3 regions of the Herminiimonas sp. GW821-FHT09C12 genome follow, and region 3 is predicted to be linked to each of the others. Evidence: predicted binding sites of a transcription regulator. Region 3 holds the regulator's gene; each other region holds the start of a gene.
What was found. Region 3 encodes FliA, which starts transcription of late flagellar genes. Its sites were predicted from a motif close to CTAAAGTTTNNNNNNNNNNNGCCGNTA; they were not measured.
Positions count from the first base shown of each region.

Region 1: the regulator FliA is predicted to act here: its motif matches at 740-766, upstream of AC07N2_RS12670 (flagellin N-terminal helical domain-containing protein).
Region 2: the regulator FliA is predicted to act here: its motif matches at 1,145-1,171, upstream of flgK (flagellar hook-associated protein FlgK).

Region 1 is NZ_JBWKPC010000002.1:578,763-581,031, reverse strand. It holds gene AC07N2_RS12675 (GGDEF domain-containing protein) at 1-399, shown strand, start outside; gene AC07N2_RS12670 (flagellin N-terminal helical domain-containing protein) at 861-2,269, shown strand, end outside.
Region 2 is NZ_JBWKPC010000002.1:556,754-559,022, forward strand. It holds gene AC07N2_RS12545 (flagellar basal body P-ring protein FlgI) at 1-134, shown strand, start outside; gene flgJ (flagellar assembly peptidoglycan hydrolase FlgJ) at 142-1,089, shown strand; gene flgK (flagellar hook-associated protein FlgK) at 1,200-2,269, shown strand, end outside.
Region 3 is NZ_JBWKPC010000002.1:1,211,505-1,213,773, forward strand. It holds gene AC07N2_RS15485 (flagellar motor protein) at 1-451, opposite strand, end outside; gene AC07N2_RS15490 (RNA polymerase sigma factor FliA) at 433-1,164, opposite strand; gene AC07N2_RS15495 (MinD/ParA family ATP-binding protein) at 1,172-1,987, opposite strand; gene flhF (flagellar biosynthesis GTPase FlhF) at 1,980-2,269, opposite strand, start outside.

The DNA.
Region 1 (2,269 bases), 630 kb from region 3:
TCGCCACTTTGCATCGCCATGCTTGATCTCGATGACTTCAAGAAAATCAATGACAAGTACGGCCACACTGCTGGTGATGAAGCATTGATCCATCTGGTGCGCGTTATCAAGGAAACACTACGCTCCATGGATATGATCGCCCGTTTTGGTGGCGAAGAGTTCCTGATCGTGCTGCCAGACACGTCGATGGAAGAAGCCATTCAAACCATTACACGCCTGCAAAGAGAACTCACCAAGCAGATCTTCATGCACAACCACACTCGCCTGCTGATGACATTCAGCGCCGGCGTCGCCCTTCGCAATGAAAAAGAAGATCAGCCATCAATGATCAAACGTGCGGACGCTGCCTTATATAAAGCGAAAAAAGCTGGCAAGAACCGTGTCACGGCAGCAGATTAAGGTGTTGGGCTAAGCGCCCAACACCTTTTTACCAACTATTTTCAAAAATAAAATCCCGCGCTATTTATATATTTTCCTCTCACACGCCTTTACTTCCTCACTCCCCGCCGTATTTCCTTTATTTATTTTTATATTTTTTCAGACCCCAGCCGCTTGAAAAGTGACTATTTAAACAACCTCCTTACACGGCAGGAATTTAAAAAAATAAAGGGCAAAATCACATTTTATTTGTTTTAAATATCGATTTATTTCCTTAAAGATTTTCCAGATAGCAACCGTCAAAAGACTTATCTGGCTGCAGTTCGGGCGATACCGGGAAAAAATTAGTTTCAGTCAAGCACTAAACTTTTCCCGGAACCGTCCGATAAAACTTACAACGACGCTGTATATGCAAAACACCGCACACCAGACGTTGAAGTGCTTCAGTCGGACTTCCATCGGACTACTACAGGAGAATCACCATGGCCGCAGTCATTAATACCAACATCTCGTCGCTGAACGCACAACGCAATCTGACGACATCCCAAGCTTCCCTCGCAACTTCGCTGCAACGTCTGTCTTCCGGTTTGCGTATCAACAGCGCAAAAGATGATGCTGCAGGCTTGGCGATTTCTGATCGTATGAGCAGCCAGATCAACGGCTTGAATCAAGCAGCACGTAACGCAAACGACGGCATCTCGCTGGCGCAAACAGCTGAAGGCGGCCTCGGCACCGCATCTGATCTGCTGCAACGTATGCGTACCTTGGCTGTGCAATCGGCCAACGGCACCAACTCCGCATCTGACCGCGCTTCGCTGCAAGAAGAAGTTAGCCAGTTGCAACAAGAATTGAACCGTGTTGCAAACACAACCCAGTTCAACGGCCAAAACATTCTGGACGGCTCCTTGAGCAACGCCCAATTCCAAGTTGGCGCGAACGCAAACCAAACCATCAACTTCTCGATCGCCAGCGCACAAGCTTCTGCTATTGGCAACAATACATTGACTCAAGCAAGTGCCGGTACGATGGTTGACGCACGTTTGGGTACTGCAATTGGTACAATTCCAACAGCCAACAATACAGCTGCTGCAACTACCTTGACGATTCAAGGCAACGGCGCAAGCACTGGCGCACTGGTAGTAACCAATCTGTCGGCAAAAGCAATCGTTGATAAAGTCAACGCCGCTGCAGGTGCAACTAACGTAACAGCTTCAGCTATTACTACCGCGACATTGGACGTTTCTGCACTGAGCGCATTCGGTACTGTTTCGCTGAACTTGCAAGGTGCGCCTACAGCTGCTGGAGCTGCAAATCCAATCTCCATCACTGCAACAGTGACTAGCGCCAGCGACTTGGGCGCGTTGACTAAAGCGATCAACGATCAAGCTGGCTCGACTGGCATTACCGCAATCGCAGATGCAACTACCGGTAAAATTGCGCTGACTCAAGCGCAAGGCTATGACATTGGTGTTGTTAATAAAGGTGCGCAAACTGGCATCAAGGTTTCTGGTGCAGGCACTGCAGATGGCGGTACAGGCACTGCAGTTTCGCTGGTTGCTAGTGGCACTGTCGCCGATGCAGCAGTAGTCGGTGGCAAAGTGACATACAACTCGCCAACATCATTCACGGCTGTTGCTGGCGGTGCTGTTGCGGATGCTGCGATTGTTCAAAAAGCTGGCGCAACAAGCAGCAAGTTGAGCGCGGTCTCTTCGATTGACATCACTTCGATTACCAACGGCATTCCATCCGGCGCTAACGATGCATTGCAAATCATCGACTCCGCTCTGGCTAACTTAAGTTCTTCACGTGCTTCACTGGGTGCGTTGCAAAACCGCTTCACATCAGTTGTCGCTAACCTGAGCACCACCAGCGAAAACTTGAGCGCAGCTCG
Region 2 (2,269 bases), 650 kb from region 3:
TGAAAAATTCAGCTTCTCTGGCTGATGTGGTCAAGGCTTTGAATTCGATAGGCGCAACGCCGCAGGATTTGCTGGCGATTTTGCAAGCGATGAAAGCGGCAGGTTCACTGCGCGCAGAACTGGAAATTATCTAAGCTCACTATGATTACGCCTGCCGACAATTCGAACAGCAGCCTCGCGATCGATGCCAAGGGCCTCGAATCACTGAAGCAATCTGCGCGGCAGAATTCGCCTGATTCACTGAAGGCGGCTGCCAAGCAATTCGAAGCACTCTTCATGAACATGATCATGAAGAGCATGCGCGAAGCGACGCCGCAAGACGGCATTCTGGACAATCAGCAAACCAAGATGTACACGTCGATGCTGGATCAGCAATTGAGCCAGAACCTGGCCAGCCGTGGCATTGGCCTGGCGGATGTATTGATACGTCAATTGTCCAGCAATCAGATGAATTCCGCAGTCGCGCCTGAAGGTGCCGATGCGGCTAAAGATCTGGCCGATCCATCAGCAAGCTTGAGAACGGAAATCATGCGTTCGATGGCGGAGCGCAATGCGCTTGCCGCACAACGCTCGAATGCTGCGCATGCCTTGCAGTCAGGTGGTAGCGTCACCTCAGCTTCGGCCAAACCTGCTCACGTACAGGCTTTCCAGGACAAATTGAGCGCACACGCGGAAGAAGCCAGTCTTACTACAGGTATTCCTGCCAAATTCATGCTGGGACAGGCCGCGTTGGAAAGCGGTTGGGGCAAGCGCGTTATCAAGACTGCCGATGGCAGTAGCAGCAACAATCTGTTTGGCATCAAGGCAGGCGCTAACTGGAAAGGCAAAACTGTGGATGCAGTGACCACCGAGTATGTGGATGGTGTTGCGCAAAAACGCGTTGAAAAATTCCGTGCTTATGACTCTTACGCCGATTCATTCCGCGATTACGCGAAGTTATTGCGCAGCAATCCGCGTTACGAAAAAGTATTGGCGAATGCCAGCGACGTTAATGGCTTTGCGCAAGGTTTGCAGCGCGCGGGCTATGCAACTGACCCGAATTACGCCACCAAACTGACCAACCTGATCAATCGTAATTTGTCCGCTTAATCAGTCTTTTTTTGCATGAAATATAACTTTCTTGCATGAACAACATGATCTTCGGCTCAAGTTTTTCACCGATCTGCCGTACATACCAACATAGAGTTAATAAATAAATTATGTCTAATCTTCTCAGCATTGCTCAAAGTGGACTTGCCGCAGCCCAGGCTGGAATTGCTACGACAGGACACAATATCGCCAACCAGGCAACGCCAGGCTATAGCCGGCAGTTGGTGATACAGGCATCGCTGGGCGGTCAGAATATTGGCGGCGGTTATATCGGCAACGGTACCAACGTAGAAACCGTTAAGCGCATCTATAACGATTTCCTCGGCGCGCAAATAATCGGCGCGCAATCCAGTAAAAGCCAGCTGGATACGTATTACGCGCAGATCAGCAAGGTCAACAATATGATGGCCGATTCGGATGTCGGATTGACGCCGGTCATTGCGGATTTCTTCAAGGGTGTTGCGGATCTGGTTGCCAATCCGGGTACTGCGTCATCACGTCAGGCCATGTTGTCGGGAGCGGAAGCACTGACTGCACGCTTTCAAAGCATGGATGCGCAATTCCGCGGTATGCGTGATGGCGTTAATGATGCAATCAGCGGTGCGATCACCGATATAAATGCTTACGCGAAGCAAATTGCGCAATTAAATGACGCGATCGCCAAGGCACAGAATGGCACCGGTCAGCCACCAAATGATTTGCTCGATCAACGCGATCTTTTGGTTGGTGAGCTGGCGAAGCAAAGCAAGGTGTCGGTTGTTAAGCAAGATGGCAGTTATAACGTCTTCATCGGTAATGGTCAGCCTATCGTGGTGGGAACATCCGCGTATGAACTGACTGCCGTTACATCGCCGACCGATCCAGGCCGTACCGAAGTTGGCTATGTCACTAACGGTAAGACGGTGATCTTGCCGGAAAGTGCATTAGTCGGCGGTAATCTGGGCGGCTTGTTTGAATATCGCAGCAAGACCCTGGATACGATACAGAATTCACTGGGACGTATTGCACTTGGATTAGCGGCGACCTTCAATGCACAACATAAGCTAGGACAAGATCAAAACGGCAATTTGGGTGGCGATTTTTTCAGCATGGCTCCGCCTGTTGTAAATGCCAGCAGCAAAAATGCCGGTAATGCGAATATTAGTGCCAGCATCAGCGATGTCGGTGCTCTGACGACTAG
Region 3 (2,269 bases):
CGCCTGCTGCTTCCCATATCTTGATTGCCAAACGCTGACGCGTTTCGTAAGCGCCGATTTCCATATCCAGCACTTCACGCAATTTATTTGGATCAACGCCATCAACGATCAAACGCAAACCGTGCGCGATAAATGGATCGTTAACATCCTTGATGACGCGCTCCAAACTAAGCAATCCTTCGCGACGTGCGATCACACTCCAACTGGTAATGTCGCTGATCAAAGCTTGATAGTCATCATCCTTCGGCACAAAAACCAAACCCGCCATTTTTACGCCTTGCGCAAAATTGCGCCAACCGCTTTGCAGAAGGACCGCACCTATAGTGCCAACGATGACAATGATGAACGCGGCAGGCTGCACCAGCGAACCCAGCCCTCCTCCTTCGAGCATTTGCCCAACGAGGATGCCACCGAGCGCCAGCGCGATACCAATTAAGCTACCCCAGTCCACGCTTTCTCCCTTAAGTTTGCACGCATCCTGGCGATAGCCTGGCTATGCAATTGCGATACGCGTGATTCGGTCACGCCCATAACGGCACCGATTTCCTTCAGATTCATTTCCTGCTCGTAGTACAAACCCATGAGGATTTTTTCGCGTTCCGGCAGCGCATGAATTGCTTCAATAACTGCAGCACGAAAACCGGTATTCATCAAATTCTGCAGTGGGTCCGGCGACTCATCTGTGCAATAACGATCGAGGAAATGTTCGTTGTCTTCGCTATCGTGGAAATCTTCGTAATACACCAGTTGATGACCGCCGCCATCACTCAACAAATCCTGATAATCAGCCAGTGACAATTTGAGTTGCTTCGCAACTTCGCTCTCGTTCGGCGCACGTCCCAGACGTTGCTGCAAGGTGTTCATTGCCACCTCGATCTTGCGCATGTTTTGACGCATGCTGCGCGGCATCCAGTCACTGCTACGCAACTCATCCAGCATCGCGCCGCGTATACGTTGTACGGCATAGGTTTCGAATTGCGCGCCATGTGTTTCTTCGTAGCGGCTAACAGCATCCAGCAAGCCGATCATGCCGGCTTGAATCAAATCATCCACTTCCACGCTAGGCGGCAACTTGGCTTTCATCTGATGCGCTAGTTTTTTAACCAGGGGCGCATGTTCTCCTACGAGATGATCTTTGTCTGATTTTCCAGCCGCGGTATACATAGGTGATTCAGGCTCCGAACTTGGCGCCATGGGCGGATAAGGTAAAACGTTCTGCAAGACGTCTGAAAGCAACCGATGCACCAGCCATCGGGAAGGCCTCTATCACCGCACGACCAAGACGCGCCGCGCGTGTCGTTTGCTCATCTTGTGGCACAGAGCCTATCGAATGCAATTCCACTGCCAGATAACGGCTGGCAGCTTGTGCCATGTTTTGATAAACAAGCGCTGCTTCCTGCTCGTCTGCTCCAGTCACCAGAATGCTGAACGGACGACGGCCTAATTGCGCATTCAATCGTTTGATCAATGCATAGGCGTTTTTGATCGATGCCGCATCGGGAGAAACTTGCACGACGATATCGCCGTTCGCCATCGCAGGAACAGGTAAATTGCCGTCTTCATCCAGTTCGGCATCAACCATCAGCACGTCAGATTGCGATGCCAGCACGCCAAATGCATTCGACAAACGGCGCAGTTGATTCGCATCACGTGTTGCGGCATGGAGTGAACCACGCGTCAGCGATGCCAGACCGAAGCCTTGTGGCATGGCTTGCACGACTTGATTCAGCGCGCGCTCCTGGCGCGCAACGTCCAGCAAGGTTGCTTGTACTTCTGCCCCCATGCGATGCGTGATGCCATTTGTGGAGACGCAAGCATCCAACAGCACGACATCACTGCCGCTCGATGCAAGCGAGGCGCTCAGATTGACCAGCATCGCGCTTTTTTCTGCCGCTGAAGTGGCTGACAAAAAAGTGAAAATGCGCGGCTTTGGTCCGGCGAGCAGTCGCCGCAGACCTTCTGCCTGATCACATTTAAAACTACCCAAGAATCACCTCACGCAAGCTCTTATCGTTCATCGAACGTGCCGTATTTGCCATCACCAAAGGTATCTCCGCATCACTGAACTGGAACGGCGCTGTTTCGCGCTTGAGTTTAAATGCACGTTCAACCAGATATTGCTGATTGGCGACGTGCAGATCTTCCGGTACGCGTTGACCGTTCGCGACGTAGTATAAGTTCAATTTCTGCCGTATGACTATATCTAGTGCACTACCAATGGTTGCAGCTTCATCCATTTTGGTCAATATGCAACCTGCGAGGCCATTGC